Regions from separate parts of the Rhizobium sp. SG2393 genome, predicted to be linked through region 1. Evidence: predicted binding sites of a transcription regulator. Region 1 holds the regulator's gene; each other region holds the start of a gene.
The links. Region 1 encodes PhoB, which activates phosphate uptake and scavenging genes when phosphate is short. Its sites were predicted from a motif close to TGTCATNNANCTGTCAT; they were not measured.
Positions count from the first base shown of each region.

Region 2: ACED18_RS03490 (LTA synthase family protein) is a predicted target of PhoB. The motif match lies at 2,071-2,087, and genes of this name have one in related genera.
Region 3: ppk2 (polyphosphate kinase 2) is a predicted target of PhoB. The motif match lies at 1,921-1,937, and genes of this name have one in related genera.
Region 4: ACED18_RS03455 (UDP-2,3-diacylglucosamine diphosphatase) is a predicted target of PhoB. The motif match lies at 1,849-1,865, and genes of this name have one in related genera.

Region 1 covers NZ_JBHGAP010000011.1:46,194-50,405, forward strand. The annotation lists gene pstA (phosphate ABC transporter permease PstA) at 1-99, shown strand, start outside; gene pstB (phosphate ABC transporter ATP-binding protein PstB) at 113-928, shown strand; gene phoU (phosphate signaling complex protein PhoU) at 975-1,685, shown strand; gene phoB (phosphate regulon transcriptional regulator PhoB) at 1,743-2,426, shown strand; gene ACED18_RS18340 (MFS transporter) at 2,639-3,418, shown strand; gene ACED18_RS18345 (hypothetical protein) at 3,488-3,880, shown strand; gene ACED18_RS18350 (GcrA family cell cycle regulator) at 3,968-4,212, opposite strand, start outside.
Region 2 covers NZ_JBHGAP010000001.1:731,230-735,441, reverse strand. The annotation lists gene ACED18_RS03490 (LTA synthase family protein) at 30-2,021, opposite strand; gene ACED18_RS03485 (NAD+ synthase) at 2,295-3,983, shown strand; cobalamin riboswitch at 4,025-4,212, shown strand, end outside.
Region 3 covers NZ_JBHGAP010000001.1:1,115,306-1,119,517, reverse strand. The annotation lists gene ACED18_RS05350 (diguanylate cyclase) at 1-216, opposite strand, end outside; gene ACED18_RS05345 (tlde1 domain-containing protein) at 565-1,845, shown strand; gene ppk2 (polyphosphate kinase 2) at 1,997-2,932, shown strand; gene ACED18_RS05335 (hypothetical protein) at 3,059-4,099, opposite strand.
Region 4 covers NZ_JBHGAP010000001.1:723,254-727,465, forward strand. The annotation lists gene ACED18_RS03450 (MFS transporter) at 1-739, opposite strand, end outside; gene ACED18_RS03455 (UDP-2,3-diacylglucosamine diphosphatase) at 943-1,794, opposite strand; gene ACED18_RS03460 (NADP-dependent malic enzyme) at 1,992-4,212, shown strand, end outside.

The sequences.
Region 1 (4,212 bases):
GAACGCACCTCCGGGGCGATCATCATCCTTCTGATCTTCCTCGTCCTGATGAACCTTGGCGCAATCTTGCTGCGCCGTCGATTTGAACGTCGCTGGTAGGGAGTACCCGATCATGAACATGATGAATGAAGCAGCGATCGAAAAGGCAGTGGACCAGAAAATGAACACCGTTCCCTACAAGATGATCGGCAAGGACGTGTCCGTCTATTACGGCGAGAAGCGCGCCCTGTTCGACGTCAACCTGAACATCCGCGAAAACACCGTCACCGCGCTCATCGGTCCCTCGGGCTGCGGGAAGTCCACCTTCCTGCGCACCCTGAACCGCATGAACGACACGATCGACAACTGCCGCGTCACCGGCAAGATCACGCTCGACACGGACGATATCTACGATCCGAACATCGACGTTGTCGAACTGCGCGCCCGCGTCGGCATGGTCTTCCAGAAGCCGAACCCCTTCCCGAAGTCGATCTACGAAAACGTCGCCTACGGCCCGAAGATCCACGGCCTCGCCCGCACCCGCGCCGAGTTCGACGAGATCGTCGCGACCAGCCTTCAGAAGGCCGGCCTCTGGAACGAAGTGAAGGACCGCCTGCACGAGCCGGGCACCGGCCTGTCCGGTGGTCAGCAGCAGCGTCTGTGCATCGCGCGCGCCGTCGCCGTCAGCCCGGAAGTCATCCTCATGGACGAGCCCTGCTCGGCGCTCGACCCGATCGCGACCGCCAAGGTCGAGGAGCTGATCCACGAGCTGCGCACCAACTTCACGATCGTCATCGTGACGCACTCCATGCAGCAGGCCGCGCGCGTTTCGCAGCGCACCGCCATGTTCCACCTCGGCAACCTCGTCGAGGAGAACGATACGGACAAGATGTTCACCAACCCGGATGACCAGCGCACCCAGGACTATATCATGGGACGCTTCGGCTGAGGCAAATCGCCCGCCCTGTTGTCACGAGGTTCGAGAGGAAACACTGATGCCCAGCCATATCGTCTCCGTCTACGACGAAGAATTGAAGTACCTTGCCCGCCGTATCTCCGAAATGGGCGGCCTGGCCGAGCAGATGCTCGGCGACAGCGTGCGCGCCCTGATCAATTCCGACGTCGCGCTCGCCCAGAAGGTCATCTCCGATGACGTGATCCTCGATCACGCCGAGCGTGATATCGGCGAGAAGGCGATCGTGACGATCGCCAAGCGCCAGCCCATGGCCGCCGACCTGCGCGAGATCATGGGTGCGATCCGCATCGCCAGCGATCTCGAACGCGTCGGAGATCTCGGCAAGAACACGGCCAAGCGCGTCATCGCGGTTGCGACGTCGGGCGTTCCGCGCCAGTTCGCCCGTGGCCTCGAGCACCTGACGGAGCTCACCGCCGCCCAGCTGAAGGAAGTGCTCGACGTCTACGCGTCGCGTTCGGCCGAAAAGGCCAACAACATCCGTCAGCGCGATGGCGAGATCGATGCCATCTACACCTCGCTGTTCCGGGAACTCCTGACCTACATGATGGAAGATCCGCGCAACATCACCTCGTGCACCCATCTCCTGTTCTGCGCCAAGAACATCGAGCGGATCGGCGACCACGCCACGAACATCGCCGAGACCATCTACTACATGACCACCGGTGCCCAGATCGAAGGCGAACGTCCGAAGGACGACACCACCGCCACGATGCGGGTCAGCGGCGAGTAAGACCGACGGCCGGGCGCCTTCGGGCGCCCTGCTGCCGGCAGGAACGGAGCAGGCATCATGTTGCCCAGAATTGCAGTGGTCGAAGACGAGGAAGCGCTGAGCGTTCTGCTGCGCTACAATCTTGAGGCGGAAGGTTTCGACGTCGATACCATCCATCGCGGTGACGAGGCGGAAATCCGTCTTCAGGAGCGTCTTCCCGATCTCCTTATTCTCGATTGGATGCTACCCGGCGTCTCCGGCATCGAGCTGTGCCGGCGCCTGCGCCAGCGCAGCGAAACCGAGCGCCTGCCGATCATCATGCTGACGGCGAGAGGCGAGGAAAGCGAGCGCGTGCGCGGTCTCGCAACCGGCGCCGACGACTATGTCGTCAAGCCTTTCTCGACGCCGGAACTCATGGCCCGCGTCAAGGCCATGCTGCGCCGCGCCAAGCCGGAGCTGCTCTCCTCGGTGCTGAAATGCGGCGACATCGAGCTTGATCGCGAAACCCACCGCGTCCACCGCAAGAGCCGCGAAGTTCGCCTCGGCCCGACCGAATTCCGCCTTCTGGAATTCTTCATGTCGTCCCCCGGCCGCGTCTTCTCTCGTTCGCAGCTGCTTGATGGTGTCTGGGGCCACGACATCTATGTCGACGAACGCACCGTCGACGTGCATGTCGGCCGCCTGCGCAAGGCGCTCAACTTCTCCAACATGAGCGACGTCATCCGCACCGTCCGCGGCGCCGGCTATTCGCTGGAAGGGTGACCGCCCGATCTTCCGCCAGTCCTCGCGCCGCGCGGACTGGCCTTTGCCGCGACCGCAGAAGCGTGACGCGGTTCCTCCCTTGGTATGGCGGGAAAGGGAAGCTTTCTCCCCGACCGCACCCGCGATCGTCATCGCGTCAGACCGCGGCGTTGGCCGCCCATTTTCCCCGCCAGCAATTGCAGAACCCCGCCGCAAACCTGTAGGAAGGGAGTTTGCATGTCGGGAATCGCAAGGCTGGCGCGGTGATCGGATGTCGTGAACGTATCGCTCTTTATGCCCTGCTGACCGGCCTGACCGCGCTCAGCATCGATGGCTTGTTGCCGGGCCTGCGGATGATCGGTGCGGAGCTGCCGGCCGCGCCGCCACTCTCAACCCAGCACGTTGTTTCGCTTTTCATTCTCGGCATGGCGGTGGGCGAGCTGGTGCTGGGGCCGCTTTCGGATGCCGTCGGGCGCAAGCCGTCCTTGCTGGCGGGACTGGCCATCTACCTCACGGGCAGCGTCATCGCCCTTCTGGCGCCGTCCCTTGGCTGGTTGGTCTTCGGTCGCTGTCTGCAGGGCGTCGGCGTCGCCGGCCCGAAGATTGCCACGCGCGCGATGATCCGCGACCAGTTCTCGGGTGATGCCATGGCGCGCGTCCTGTCGCTGATGTTCACGCTGTTCATTCTGGTGCCCATGCTGGCGCCAGGCCTCGCCCAGTTGCTGATCGGTGTCGCCGGCTGGCGCAGCATCTTCGGCGCCTACCTCGCCATTGCCTTGGCTCTCGGCCTCTGGCTGCTGTGCCGCCAGCCCGAGACCTTGCCCCTCGCAAGCCGCCTTCCTGTCCGCCCGCGGCTGCTGCTCGCCAATGGGCGCCGTATTTTCCAGGATATCAGGATCTCCTGCCTGATCCTTGCTGCCGGCCTCGTCTTCGGCGCGCAGCTCCTCTACCTCAGCACTGCCGCGGATCTGTTTTTCGACGTCTATGGCGTCAAGGAGCGCTCTCCCCTCTAATTCGCCGCGCTGGCCCTGGCTGTGGGGCTGGCCTCCTTTGTCAATGCGCGGATGGTGCAGCGGGTCGGCATGACGACCATGATGCGCACAGCCTTCTGTGGTCTTGTCGTGGCGAGCCTTGCCATGGTCGCCGTATCGCTGCTGTGGCAGGGGCATCCACCCTTGACCCTGATGATGGCCGGCCTGTTCTGCGCCTTCTTCGCCATCGGCGTGCTCTTTGGCAATCTGAATGCCATGGCGATGCTGGCTCTGGGCAAGGTTGCCGGCCTTGGCGCCTCGCTGATTGCCTCGGGTTCCAGCCTTGTATCCGCCGGCTTCGCCCTTGCTGCGGGCCGGCTCTATGACGGAACGACGCTGCCCTTGTCGGCAGCCTTCCTCGGTGCCGCACTCGGCGCCTTCGTCCCTGCGGAACAGGCGATGCGCGCGCCGCTGCGAGAGATCGAGCCCTTGCGGATCAGCTGACGCTAGTAGGTCTGTCGCAGGCCGGGAAAGCAAAAGGCCCCGCTGCGGAGAGCGGGGCCTTGATCGAAACGAATTGCCGGTGACGGTTTACCGAACCCGGCGGCGCTCGGCCGAGGGCTGGTAGGCGAGGCGGGCGTGCGCGGTGCAGTAGGGGCCGGCCTCGGCGCAGTCATTGCCGCAGAAATGGAAGTCGTCCTTCAGCGGGTCGCCGACCGGCCACTTGCAGGTCCGCTCGGTGAGCTGCGTCAGCACGAGGCGACGCGACATCGGGACCACGACGTTGGCGGCCGGTACGAATTCCTGTTCGGCCACGAGATCGACTTCGACCTCTT
Region 2 (4,212 bases), on a different contig from region 1:
TTCTCTTTTCTGATCCTTACGGCCGTCCGTCAGCCAAGCGGGCGAGGAAAGAGGTCCGCATGGGTCGGGAAGAAGCGTTCCGTGCCGTAGCGCTTGCCGAACATCATGTCGTGCTGAAGGAAGCGGTAATCGCGCACCACATCCGGGATGTCCTTGCTGCGCGCCCAGTCCGCCGTCATCTCGTCCTTGCCGTTGACCAGCATGAAGCGGTCGACGATCTGGTAGTCGTTGAAGACGCGGCCGAGGAAGCCCGTGTAATAGGGATGTTCGTAGCCGCTCGCCTTCAGCGTCTGGTAGGAGATGAAGGCCGGGCTGATCGTGCCGAGGTCGCGCACCGGGCCTGTCTTGTTCGACCAGACGATCAGAGGCGTCTCGTGGGTGCGCTTCATCACGTCGAGCGGGCCCTTCCGGCTGGCCGTCACGTCAGGCATGAAGCCGGTGTTGGGGTAGACGGTGTTGAGCGGCGGCAGGTGATCGCCGAAGAGCACGATGATCGTCTCGCGGTCGCGCTCTTTCGCCCAGTCCATCAGCATCTTCAGGCTGTCGTCGGCTTCCTTCACGCCCTGTGCATAGGTCTCCAGCACCTGCCGGTCGGCCGGCGGCAGGTTGCCCTCCACCTTGATCGTGTTTTGCGCATAGCGGTTCGGCTCGTAGGGGCCGTGGCCCTGCAGCGTCACGGTGAAGAAGAAGAACGGATCTTCCATCTGGTCGGCCTGGCGCATGATTTCCTTTGTCAGCGCCTCGTCGGAGGTAAAGATGCCGCGCTTCTGCATCGCGGGCAGCTTTTCTTCCGAGCGGAAGGTGTCGAAACCGAAGGCCTTGTAGACGGCCGAGCGGTTCCAGAACCAGCTCTGGAAGGGATGGATGGCCCGCGAGACATAGCCTTCGCCCTTGAAGAAGGTGGCAAGCGAAGGGATCGGGTCGCGGATATACTGCTGGTAGGGAATGCTCCCATAGGGCAGGAAAGCATTGGAAAAGCCCGTCAGTGCCTCGAATTCCACGTTCGCCGTCATGCCCCCGAACTCCGGCGACATGACATTGCCGGACTGGATCTCGCGCATCGTGGGCATGGGATCGGCCGAGAAGGTCACGTTCGGCAGACGGGTCGGGTCGAAGAGCGACTCGCTCATGATCACGATCACATCCGGCTTGCCGCGATGGGTGGTGCCGGCAGGCACGACCGGGCTTTCGATCGCGTTGATCGCGTCACCCATGTAGCCGGCAGGCGCGCTGACATTGGCCATGGGCAGGTTCAGCGCAAAGGCCATGGAAAAGCCGTTATGCCGGTAGTTTTCCGTCTGGTCCCACATGATGGGGATGATGTTCAGCCGGTCGCGCAGCCAGGAGAACTGGTTGAAATCCATGATATGCACGAAGCCGGCAATGAGCGGCACGGCAAAGATCAGGCGACCGATGCGCTCGCGGCGGCTGAGGCGCGGAAAGCGGCGCCAAGCGAAGACCAGGAGCGTGCCGAGCCCGACGACAGCCACGACGATGCCGATGGCGATCGCCAGCGCGGTGCCCGGCCGGTCGCGCACCAGAACCGGCATCAGTTCCATGATCTGGCGGCCGAACAGGAAATCGGTCGGGTAGAGCGGATCGGAGAGATAGATCTGTTTCTGCTTCGAAATCAGCGCCGGCAGGAGCGCAACCGGCGCCAGCACGAGGCTCGCATAATGGGCGCGGCCGAAGATGCCGTCGAGGCCGAGGAAGAGCAGCATGAACACGCCGACGGTCGCCCAGGCAGGGCGCATCGGATCACCGAAATAGGCAAGCGTTTCGGCGAAGGAGCCGCGCTGGACGATCTCGATGCCGGCGGTCAGGAGCAGCGCAAGCGAGAGCGACAGGAGAAGCGTGGCGACCATGCTGAAGGCTGCATCGATGCGTGCGGCATCGCGGCCGAGGAGGACCGTCGTTTCGCCGCGAAGGGCGCCCACAAGCGGGGTCGCTGCCGTGTCGATACTCGCCAAGATCGTCTCCAGTCTGTCTCCGGCAGACGGTCTTTTCCGCCTGCGTCGCATCGCGTGCCCGGAGGTTTGCAGCGAGGCTGTCATCCTGGCGTCACGTCAGTGTCATGCTACTGTCATAGAGATGTCATGTTGAATGGCGCATGAATAAGTCAAGCGTCCGGGCGCGCTGACATTTGCCAATCCCCATTGACCTGGCATTTCGGTCACGCAGGGTTGCCTCACCCCCCGCGCGACATCACGGCGCCGAGACGGATTTCGTTTTCCGTCGGGATGCTCTAAATGGCACCTCGAACGGATCGCTATCCCGACCGAGAGGGCCCGCCTATGACCGCTTCCGCTTCCCCGTCTGCTGTGCCGGACCGCCTGCGCATCGCCGTCGCGCAGTTGAACCCGACGGTCGGCGACATCGCCGGCAATCTGGCGCTGGCGCGCAGGGCACGCGCCGAGGCGGCCGAGGGCGGCGCCGATCTGCTGCTCCTCACCGAACTCTTCCTTTCCGGCTATCCGCCGGAAGACCTTGTCCTGAAGCCTGCCTTCCTGAAAGCCTGTTGGGCGGCGCTCGAGACGCTGGCGGCCGAGACCGCCGATGGTGGCCCCGGCCTCATCATCGGCCTGCCGCGACAGGGGGAGGCGGGTCGCCACAACAGTGCCGCCGTTCTCGATGGCGGCCGCATCCTGCATGTGCGCGACAAGGTGGATCTGCCAAACTACGGCGAGTTCGACGAAAAGCGCGTCTTCGTCGAAGGTGCGATTTCCGGTCCGGTCGATTTTCGCGGCGTGCGCATCGGCGTGCCGATCTGCGAGGAAATCTGGAACGATGCGGGCGTCTGCGAGACGCTGGCCGAAGCGGGCGCCGAGATCCTGCTGGTGCCGAACGGCTCGCCCTATTATCGCGGCAAGGTGGATGTGCGCCATCAGGTCGTGCTGCGCCAGGTGATCGAGAGCGGCCTGCCGATCCTTTTCGCCAACCAGCTTGGCGGGCAGGACGAGCTGGTCTTCGACGGCGCGAGCTTCGCCTTCAATGCCGACAAGAGCCTTGCCTTCCAGCTTGCGCAGTTTCAGCCCTGCCTTGCCTTCTCCGACTGGTCGCGCACCGCCGATGGCTGGGTCTGCGAGCCGGGCGAGATCGCGACGATCCCGGAAGCGGAAGAGGCCGATTACACGGCCTGCATGCTGGGGCTTCGCGACTACGTCAACAAGAACGGCTTCAAATCCGTGGTGCTCGGCCTTTCCGGCGGCATCGATTCGGCCATCTGCACGGCGCTTGCCGTCGATGCGCTGGGGCCCGAGCGGGTGCGCACCATCATGCTGCCCTACCGCTACACATCCTCGGATTCCTTCAAGGACGCGGAAGCCTGCGCGAAGGCGCTCGGCGTGCGCTACGACACCGTGCCGATCGGCGAACCCGTCGATGCCTTCTCCTCGGCACTCTCCGATCTCTTCGAGGGAACGGAAGAGGGCATCACGGAGGAAAATCTGCAAAGCCGCACGCGCGGCGTGATCCTCATGGCCGTCTCCAACAAGTTCGGCTCCATGGTGGTGACGACGGGCAACAAGTCGGAAATGTCGGTGGGATACGCCACGCTCTACGGTGACATGAACGGCGGCTTCAACCCGATCAAGGACCTCTACAAGATGCAGGTCTACGCCCTCTCGCGCTGGCGCAACGGCGCGGTGCCGGCGGGCGCGCTCGGTCCTTCCGGCGAGGTGATCCCGATCAACATCATCGACAAGGCGCCGTCCGCCGAGCTTCGTCCCAACCAGACCGACCAGGATTCGCTGCCGCCCTATCCGGTGCTCGACGATATCCTGGAATGCCTGGTGGAACGCGAGATGGGCACCGACGAGATCGTCGCGCGCGGCCATGATGTCGCGACCGTGCATCGCATCGAGCACCTGCTCTACATCGCCGAATACAAGCGCCGCCAGTCCGCACCGGGCGTCAAGATCACCCGCAAGAACTTCGGCCGCGATCGCCGCTACCCGATCACGAACCGCTTCCGCGACCGGTGACGCGCCACGATCGCGCCTCTTGCAAAGCGTGAGCACAAATGGTGAAGTCCCGGCCATCAGGTGCCCCGGCTTGAGGTCGGGGAGAATCGGGAATCCGGTGCAAGTCCGGAACGTGCCCAACGCTGTCAGCGGGGACGGCCCCTCGGGTGAAATCTGAGGATTTCACCAGAAGCCACTGGTATCGCTTGATATCGGGAAGGCGAGGGCGTCGGTTGATCCGCGAAGTCAG
Region 3 (4,212 bases), on a different contig from region 1:
GAAACCGAAGAAGAGCAGAAGGGCTGCGAAGTGATGGGCTGCCGTCAGAAAGACAGGAGCCGCCCCCAGGCAGGCTGCAATCGAGGCCGAAAGCGCGGTCACCAGCGATGACCCGATCAGCCAGCCCCCGACATGCCGGTGCAGCGAGGGGAGGAAGAGTGCCGGCAAAAGCACGGCATATAAAAGCATAACAATCGAAAAGGCGTTCACTGTCATCTGTGCCACCCGCTTTTCACCTATGTCCCTGCGGCCCGTCATGGTCGCATCGGCACAGCTACACCGGGAAAGGTTAATTTTTACTGGCCAGAATTAGGGGTGTTTGAATCTCTTGCTCCAATGCCGCCATTTTCCCCAGGCAAGGCACGTCTTCATCCGGTCAAGAGGAGGCTTAGCGCTGACGGAACTCTGCATGACGTCTCTGCGCCGTTTCGCACAGGAAGGGTTCGCTCTTAAAGGTTTTGGTTACCATGTTTTGTCATGGTTAACGGGTCCCTTCCGGAGCGGCCCGTTTCGCCGACATCCCTGGGCGCGTTTGCGTTGTCGAGTTCGGGTAAGAGTATGACGGTGTCTTCCAGTCCAGTTTCCTCGAAGGCCGCCCTGCGCGGTTCTTCCGGCCGCCGCAAGCAGCGTTCGGCCTCCGCGCTCGCCCTGGGGCTTGCCGCTCTTCCGGTTGCCGCCCTTTTCTGGTCGGCAGTCACATTCCTCTCCGTCCAGCATGCGGCAACACCGCCCGGTGGCGTCGGCGCCGTGCGTTTCGATGCCTCGCTTGGTCTGAAGCCGATCGTGCGGCAGGCACAGGCCGAGCGTCTTGTTGCGCCGGACAAGTTTGCCCGCCTGTCGAAGCCGACGGAATCGGAAAAACGCCAGGCCATGCTGACGGCGGAAGCCATCAAGGCCTCGCACAAGCGGCAGACGGTTCTCGCCGCAATGACCAAGGCCCGCGTCGAGGCCGAGATCGCACGTGCCGAGGCCAAGCGCCACAAGGCTGCCGATGATGCCGCCGTCGAGGTGGCGATGGCGGCGGAAAGCGATGCCTCGCCGCTGGTGACGGCGCTTGTCGATCCGGCCGCGAGCCAGGTCGAGACGACCCGCAAGCCCTTCGACCTCGTGCTCCAGGAGCCGGCATCCGACATGGCGCTCGCCTTGCCCGAGAGCGTGCCGCTGCCGGTTCTTCGCCCGCGCACCGCCATGCTCGCGCCTGAAGCAGACGAGGATGACAGCGAAGACCAGAAGCCTGCACGCGGCCCTGTCAAGGCGAATGCCAAGCCGGCCGTGGATGGCGACGCGCCCGAGGCGCAGAGCAAGCCGCGTCCGCGCAATGCCCGTCCCGAGAAGGAACTGGCCTATGCAAAGCCCGAAAAGTCTTTCTTCGAAAGTCTCTTCGGCGGCGGCGCCGACAATGGTGCGTGGCCGGGTCGCGGAACGCGCATTGCGGTCTACGACATCTCCGGCGCCACGGTCTACATGCCTGACGGTACGCGGCTCGAGGCCCATTCCGGCATCGGCGAGATGCGCGACAATCCCAAGTACACGCATGTGAAAATGCGTGGACCGACGCCGCCCGGCGTGTTCCGTCTGAGCATGCGCGAAAGCCGGTTCCACGGGGTGGAGGCGCTGCGCATGACCTCGGTCGATGGCACGAACCCGCGGGGTCGCGACGGTCTTCTGACGCATTCCTACCTGCTGCGCCGTTCGCCGGGCGACTCCCACGGCTGCATTGCCTTCCGCAACTATCCGGCATTCCTGAACGCCTTCAAGCGCGGTCATGTGAACATGATCATCGTCGTGGAAAGCATGCCGAAATCGAAGACGCAGATCGCCCAGCTCTATCGCCGCGGCGTGTGACGCAAACCGCCCTTGACGCCTCCAAGGCCCGCTTCCGGCATTGTTCCGGGAGCGGGCCTTTTGCTGTCGGCAGCCTGTCAAATAAGTGTCATGCGGGCGTGGAATAAGCGGCCTGAACCATCGTTTTCCGCAAGATCAGGGACCGGGCGCCATGAACCACGACGACCTCAAGCAGACCGAGGACAGGGACGGCGCGCTCGACTGGCTCGAAGCCGAACTCCAGGACACGCTGGACGAAGATTACGAGCTTGAGCTGTCAGAGCCGGAGATTTCCGAAGAGCTGCGGCGCATCTACAAGACCAGCCATCCGCCGTCGATTCCGCGCGCGGACTATTTCCGGGCGCTGCTCAAGCTGCAGTCGGAGTTGATCAAGCTGCAGAGCTGGGTCTCGCACCACAAGGAAAAGGTCGTCGTTCTCTTCGAGGGTCGCGACTCCGCCGGCAAGGGCGGCGTCATCAAGCGCATCACCCAGCGTCTGAACCCGCGTGTCGTGCGCGTCGTGGCGCTGCCGGCGCCGTCCGACCGCGAGAAGACGCAGTGGTATTTCCAGCGCTACGTGCCGCATCTGCCGGCCGGCGGCGAGATCGTGCTGTTCGACCGCTCCTGGTACAATCGCTCCGGCGTCGAGCGCGTCATGGGCTTTGCCGGCGAGGATCAGGTCGAGCAGTTCTTCAACGACGTGCCGGAATTCGAACGCATGCTGGTGCGCTCCGGCATCCGTCTGGTGAAATACTGGTTCTCGATCACCGACGAGGAGCAGCAGATGCGCTTCATGATGCGCATCCACGATCCGCTGAAGCAGTGGAAGCTTTCGCCCATGGACCTGCAGTCGCGCGTGCGCTGGGAGGCCTATACCAAGGCCAAGGAAGAGACCTTCGCGCGCACCAATATCCCGGAGGCGCCCTGGTACATCGTTGAAGGCAACGACAAGAAGCGCGCCCGCCTCAACTGCATCGATCACCTCCTGTCGCTCATTCCCTACGAGGATGTGCCGCATGAGGAAGTGACGCTGCCGCAGCGCGTCTTCAACCCCGACTACGAACGCCAGGTTCTGCCGCGCGATCTCTACGTGCCGGAGAAGTATTGAGGCGGGACGCCTGATGGTGCTTTCGCATGTGCGAACCCGGACAACGACTCCGTCCGGGCTCCTCCGCCTGTCTGCCTTTGCGCGTTGTCAACACAGACCAAGACACCGTGTCCTCGGCGCATGCCGTCAAAGCGGATCGCATGCCTCGTCATGAGCAAGCCGACTGCCGCGCAATTTGAGGGACGTGCGGTAGTTCACGCAATAGAGCTGGTAAGCGACCTTATCTCCAATCGGGCCAAGGTCTTTCAGAATTTCGCAATCGCGCGCATTCTCACGCGCACACATCAGCGCGAGCCTGAGCATACCGGTGGCAAGCTTGCGCATGCTGTGCTGATCGATCGGCCCCGTCTTTCCTGAGATGGGATTGATGCCGTATGTCGAGAGCTTGGCGTCGTTCTCATGCTTTTGCTGAGATCTGCCGAGAATGGTGCGAACGACTTCAATGGCTTCCTGCTTCTCGTATATCTGCACGACGCTGGGATTCCGCTTCTTGCAAAGCAAGTCGTTGTGCACGAAGGACGTATCAAATGTCACTGCCGACACGTCGTTAAAGCACTTTGCGAGGTGGATGGCCAGGCCGCCGCCAAGGGAATGTCCCGTGGCTATGAACTGCACGTCATAAGACGGATAGCGGGCCTTGATGTGCTCTTTCAGCAGATGGAACTGTGTTTCGATTTCTTTATACTGATTGAAGGGCAAAAAAGGCGGGATGATCGAAAAATTCGTCAACCAGTCATTGATGGCGCTTGGCCCATCCGTGCCCCGCGCTGCGACCATGACGTAGAGGCATTTGCGGATCGCTTGATAATAGGTGTCGAACGACAAGCCTGTCAGGCTATTCGAATATCGATGCGGAAGAGCGCTCTTCGGCTGCCACTCGAGTCTCTTCCACCCGAGATTCGATGGGTTTCGGCTCGGCAGGAAAAGGAATTGCTGGTCATTGTTTGCGTAGGCGTCCTCGCTGGCCGCTGCATATATACCAAAAGACGCGGCGAGGAGTTCGGCGTTGAAATTTCGCTTTCCCCGATAGTCTTTATCGATGGGCTTGACCAGAAAGTCGGTGCAGCGTCTTGGCGGGTCCGCAGAGGCTGGCCGCGCTCCCGCATTGGCAGTGACGCACGTCCCCAACAGAACCATGCACGCTATTGAGAGCACAAATTTCCACATCGTTTCACCCTGCACAAAGTCCTTTGTGCAGGGTTCTAGACTTTCAGACCGCGGTCAAGCCGAAACTCGCCCAAAGGTAGCAAACGCGTTTTTTATCAAGGCAACGGCGTGAA
Region 4 (4,212 bases), on a different contig from region 1:
AGCCGATCTGCTGCCAGTAGATGGCCGAGAAGGCGAACAGCATGGCATGGCTGCCATTGACCAGCGCCACGCCCAGCATCAGCAACTGGAGATCGAACTGGCGCAGCGCCTTTGCCGGCGGGCTTGCAAGGCCCGACAAGGGTGTCGGCTGGCGCGGCCGCCCGACGCGCGGCGCAAGGATCGCCGTGACGATCATCAGGAAGGAGCCGATCGCCATCATCGGGAGCACGACCCCGCCGCCATGACGGCCGATCAGCATGCCGCCGATCATCGTCGCGCCGATGAAGGCGAGCGAACCCCAGAAGCGCATGCGCCCGTAATCGAACCGCCAGCGCCGGACCCCGGTCAGCGTGATCGCCTCCGTGATCGGCAGATAGGGCGAGAAAAACGCCTGGTGCAGGCCGTAGGCGATGAGGATGGCGAGGAATCCGTTGGTGGTGAAGAGCGACAGCGCCATGACGAGCGTCATGGCGGCGGAGACGACGAGGACATTGGCGCGCTCGCGGATGCGATCCGCAATGACGCCGGCGACCGGCGCCGTCAGGACGCGGATGAACATGGGCAGGCCGAGCAGCACGCCGATCTCGTTATCCGTCAGCGACAGCCCGTGCAGCCAGACGGGCAGGAAGGGCATGGCGACGCCGTTGACGATGAGGGGCGCGGAAAACAGCAGGGCGATGCGCGCCTCGAAAAAACGGGGCGCATCCGCCCGCGAAACGGTCGGCGAAGCGGCAGACATGGACGATCCATCGGAAGAGACGACGAATCGATACCATGCGTCGGCCATGACCGGAAAGCGTGCACCGCAACACGGGGGCGCATGGATCGCGACGGTTGCAAAAATGTCTCAGCCGTCGCGACTGCCAGGCGTGGCGCGCGCCGCTCACGCGGCATCGCACGGCGGGAGAGCCGTCCGGATGCAGGACCGGGCAACAGCGCCGCCTATGCGGCGGGGCGGGCCAGAATGCCTGATAGCATCTGCTCGGTCATGCGCGCCTCTTCCCCATCCGTCTCCGTGACGGGCTGGGCGGCGCCCGCCTGCTGCCAGGTCAGCAGTTCCATCGTGCCGTCCATGTGCTCGACGACGGCCGTGCAGCTTTCCACCCAGTCGCCGGTGTTGATGTAGCGGATGCCCTCGATATCGGCGATGACGGCATGGTGGATGTGGCCGCAGATGACGCCGTCGGCGCCGGCCTCGCGGGCCTCGTCCGCCACCACCGTCTGGAACTCGCCGATGAAGTTGACGGCATGCTTGACCTGAAGCTTGGCCCAGGCCGAAAACGACCAGTAGCCGAGGCCAAGGCGCCGGCGGATGGCTGCCAGCACGACATTGATGGCGATGGCCGCGTCATAGGCCCAGTCGCCGAGATAGGCGAGAAGGCGCGCATTGCGCACCACCACATCGAACTGGTCGCCATGCAGCACGAGATAGCGGCGCCCGTCGGCGGCCGTGTGCATGTGACGGTCGGCCACTTCGATGCCGCCGAAATGGGTGCCGGGGAAATCGCGCAGGAATTCGTCGTGATTGCCGGGAATGTAGATGATGCGGGCGCCCTTGCGGGCCTTGCGCAACAGCTTCTGCACGACGTCGTTGCAGCCCTGCGGCCAGTACCAGGAGCGCTTCAGCCGCCAGCCATCGATGATGTCGCCGACGAGAATGATCGTCTCGGCCTCGTGGTGGCGCAGGAAATCGAGCAGATAGTCGGTGCGCGCCGCCTTGGATCCCAGGTGAACGTCCGAGATGAAGAGGGTGCGGAACTTGCGCGGCTCGGGGATTGCGTTTTTGCCGGACATGCTGCCTCCCGCGGGTTTGGCTTGACGACTGCCCGCAGTGAAAAACAGAATCGTGTTTCAGCGTTATGACATCGGCCGTGGAACGCCCGGTTCTCGCGAAAACCTAATCGTTAGAACGCCCTGCCTCAGCCTGTACCTTGGTCGCAAATCATGCCAGAAGGTCCGCGTTTGAACCATTTCGAAGGAGTGAGCGGGCGATGAGCATGGGCGAGAAGGATTCACGGGCGGTTCCGGCCACGGGCGATATCGACCAGCAGGCCCTGTTCTTCCACCGCTATCCCCGCCCGGGCAAGCTGGAGGTGACGCCGACCAAGCCGCTCGGCAACCAGCGCGATCTGGCGCTCGCCTATTCTCCGGGCGTCGCCGCGCCCTGCCTCGCCATCCGGGACGACCCGGCGGCGGCCGCCGCCTACACCGCCCGCGCCAACCTCGTCGCCGTCGTCTCCAACGGCTCGGCCGTGCTCGGCCTCGGCAATATCGGCCCGCTTGCCTCCAAGCCCGTCATGGAAGGAAAGGCCGTCCTCTTCAAGAAATTCGCCGGCATCGACGTCTTCGACATCGAGATCGACGCGCCGGAAATCGACCGCATGGTCGATGTCGTCTCGGCGCTGGAGCCGACCTTCGGCGGCATCAATCTGGAAGACATCAAGGCGCCGGAATGCTTCGAGGTCGAGCGCCGTCTGCGGGAAAAGATGAATATCCCGGTCTTCCACGACGACCAGCACGGCACGGCGATCATCGTCGCCGCCGCCATCCTCAACGGGCTGGAACTGGCTGGCAAGGACATTGCCAAGGCGAAGATCGTGACGTCAGGCGCCGGTGCCGCCGCACTCGCCTGCCTCAACCTGCTCGTCACGCTGGGCGCCGCGCGCGAAAACATCTGGGTCCACGACCTCGAAGGCCTCGTCTATGAGGGCCGCGAGGTGCTGATGGACGAGTGGAAGTCGGTCTACGCCCAGAAGAGCGACAAGCGGACGCTGGCCGAGTCCATCGGCGGCGCCGACGTCTTCCTCGGCCTTTCCGCCGCCGGCGTGCTGAAGCCGGAACTGCTGGTGCAGATGGCCGAGCGCCCGCTGATCATGGCGCTCGCCAACCCGAACCCCGAGATCATGCCGGAACTGGCGCGTGCCGCCCGCCCCGACGCGATGATCTGCACGGGCCGCTCGGATTTCCCGAACCAGGTCAACAACGTGCTCTGCTTCCCCTATATTTTCAGGGGTGCGCTGGACTGCGGCGCCAACACGATCAACGAAGAGATGAAGATGGCCGCCGTGCGTGCCATCGCGGCGCTGGCGCGTGAGGAGCCTTCCGACGTTGCGGCGCGGGCCTATTCCGGCGACACGCCGATCTTCGGGCCGGATTATCTCATCCCCTCGCCCTTCGACCAGCGCCTCATCCTGCGCATCGCGCCCGCCGTGGCGCGGGCTGCGGCGGAATCGGGTGTCGCCGAGCGCCCGATCACCGACTGGGACGCCTATCTCGACCAGCTGAACCGCTTCGTCTTCCGCTCCGGCCTGATCATGAAGCCGGTCTTCAACGCCGCCAAGAGCGCGTCGAAGAAGCGCGTCATCTTCGGCGAAGGCGAGGACGAGCGCGTGCTGCGCGCCGCCCAGGTGCTGCTCGAAGACGGCATTGCCGAGCCGATCCTGATTGGTCGTCCGCAGATCATCGAAACGCGCCTGCAGCGCTACGGCCTGCGCATCCGCCCGGAAACCGATTTCGAGGTGGTGAACCCGGAAGGCGATCCGCGCTACCGCGACTATGTGGACGAATATTTCGCCCTCGTCGGCCGGCTTGGCGTGATCCCGGAAGCCGCCCGCACCATCGTGCGCACCAACCAGACCGTGATCGGTGCGCTTGCCGTGCGCCGTGGTGACGCCGATGCGCTGATCTGCGGCGTCGAGGGACGCTACAGCCGGCATCTGCGCGATGTCTCGCAGATCATCGGCAAGAAGGCCGGCGTGCTCGACTTCTCCGCCATGAGCCTGTTGATCTCGCAGCGCGGCGCGACCTTCTTCACCGACACCTATGTGACCTTCAACCCGACCGCCGAAGAGATCGCCCAGGCGACTGTGATGGCGGCGCAGGAAATCCGCCGCTTCGGCATCGTGCCGCGCGCCGCGCTCGTCTCGCACTCCAATTTCGGCTCCCGCGACAGCGAAAGCGCCTTCAAGATGCGCAAGGCGATCGGGCTGGTGCGGGAACTGGCGCCGGACCTTGAGGCGGATGGCGAAATGCACGGCGATTCGGCGATCTCCGAGGCGCTCCGCCACCGCGTCATGCCGCACTCGACGCTGTCGGGCGAAGCCAACCTTCTGGTCTTCCCGAACCTCGACGCCGCCAACATCACGCTCGGCGTGGTAAAAAGCATGACCGACAGCCTGCATGTCGGCCCGATCCTGCTCGGTGCGGCGCTGC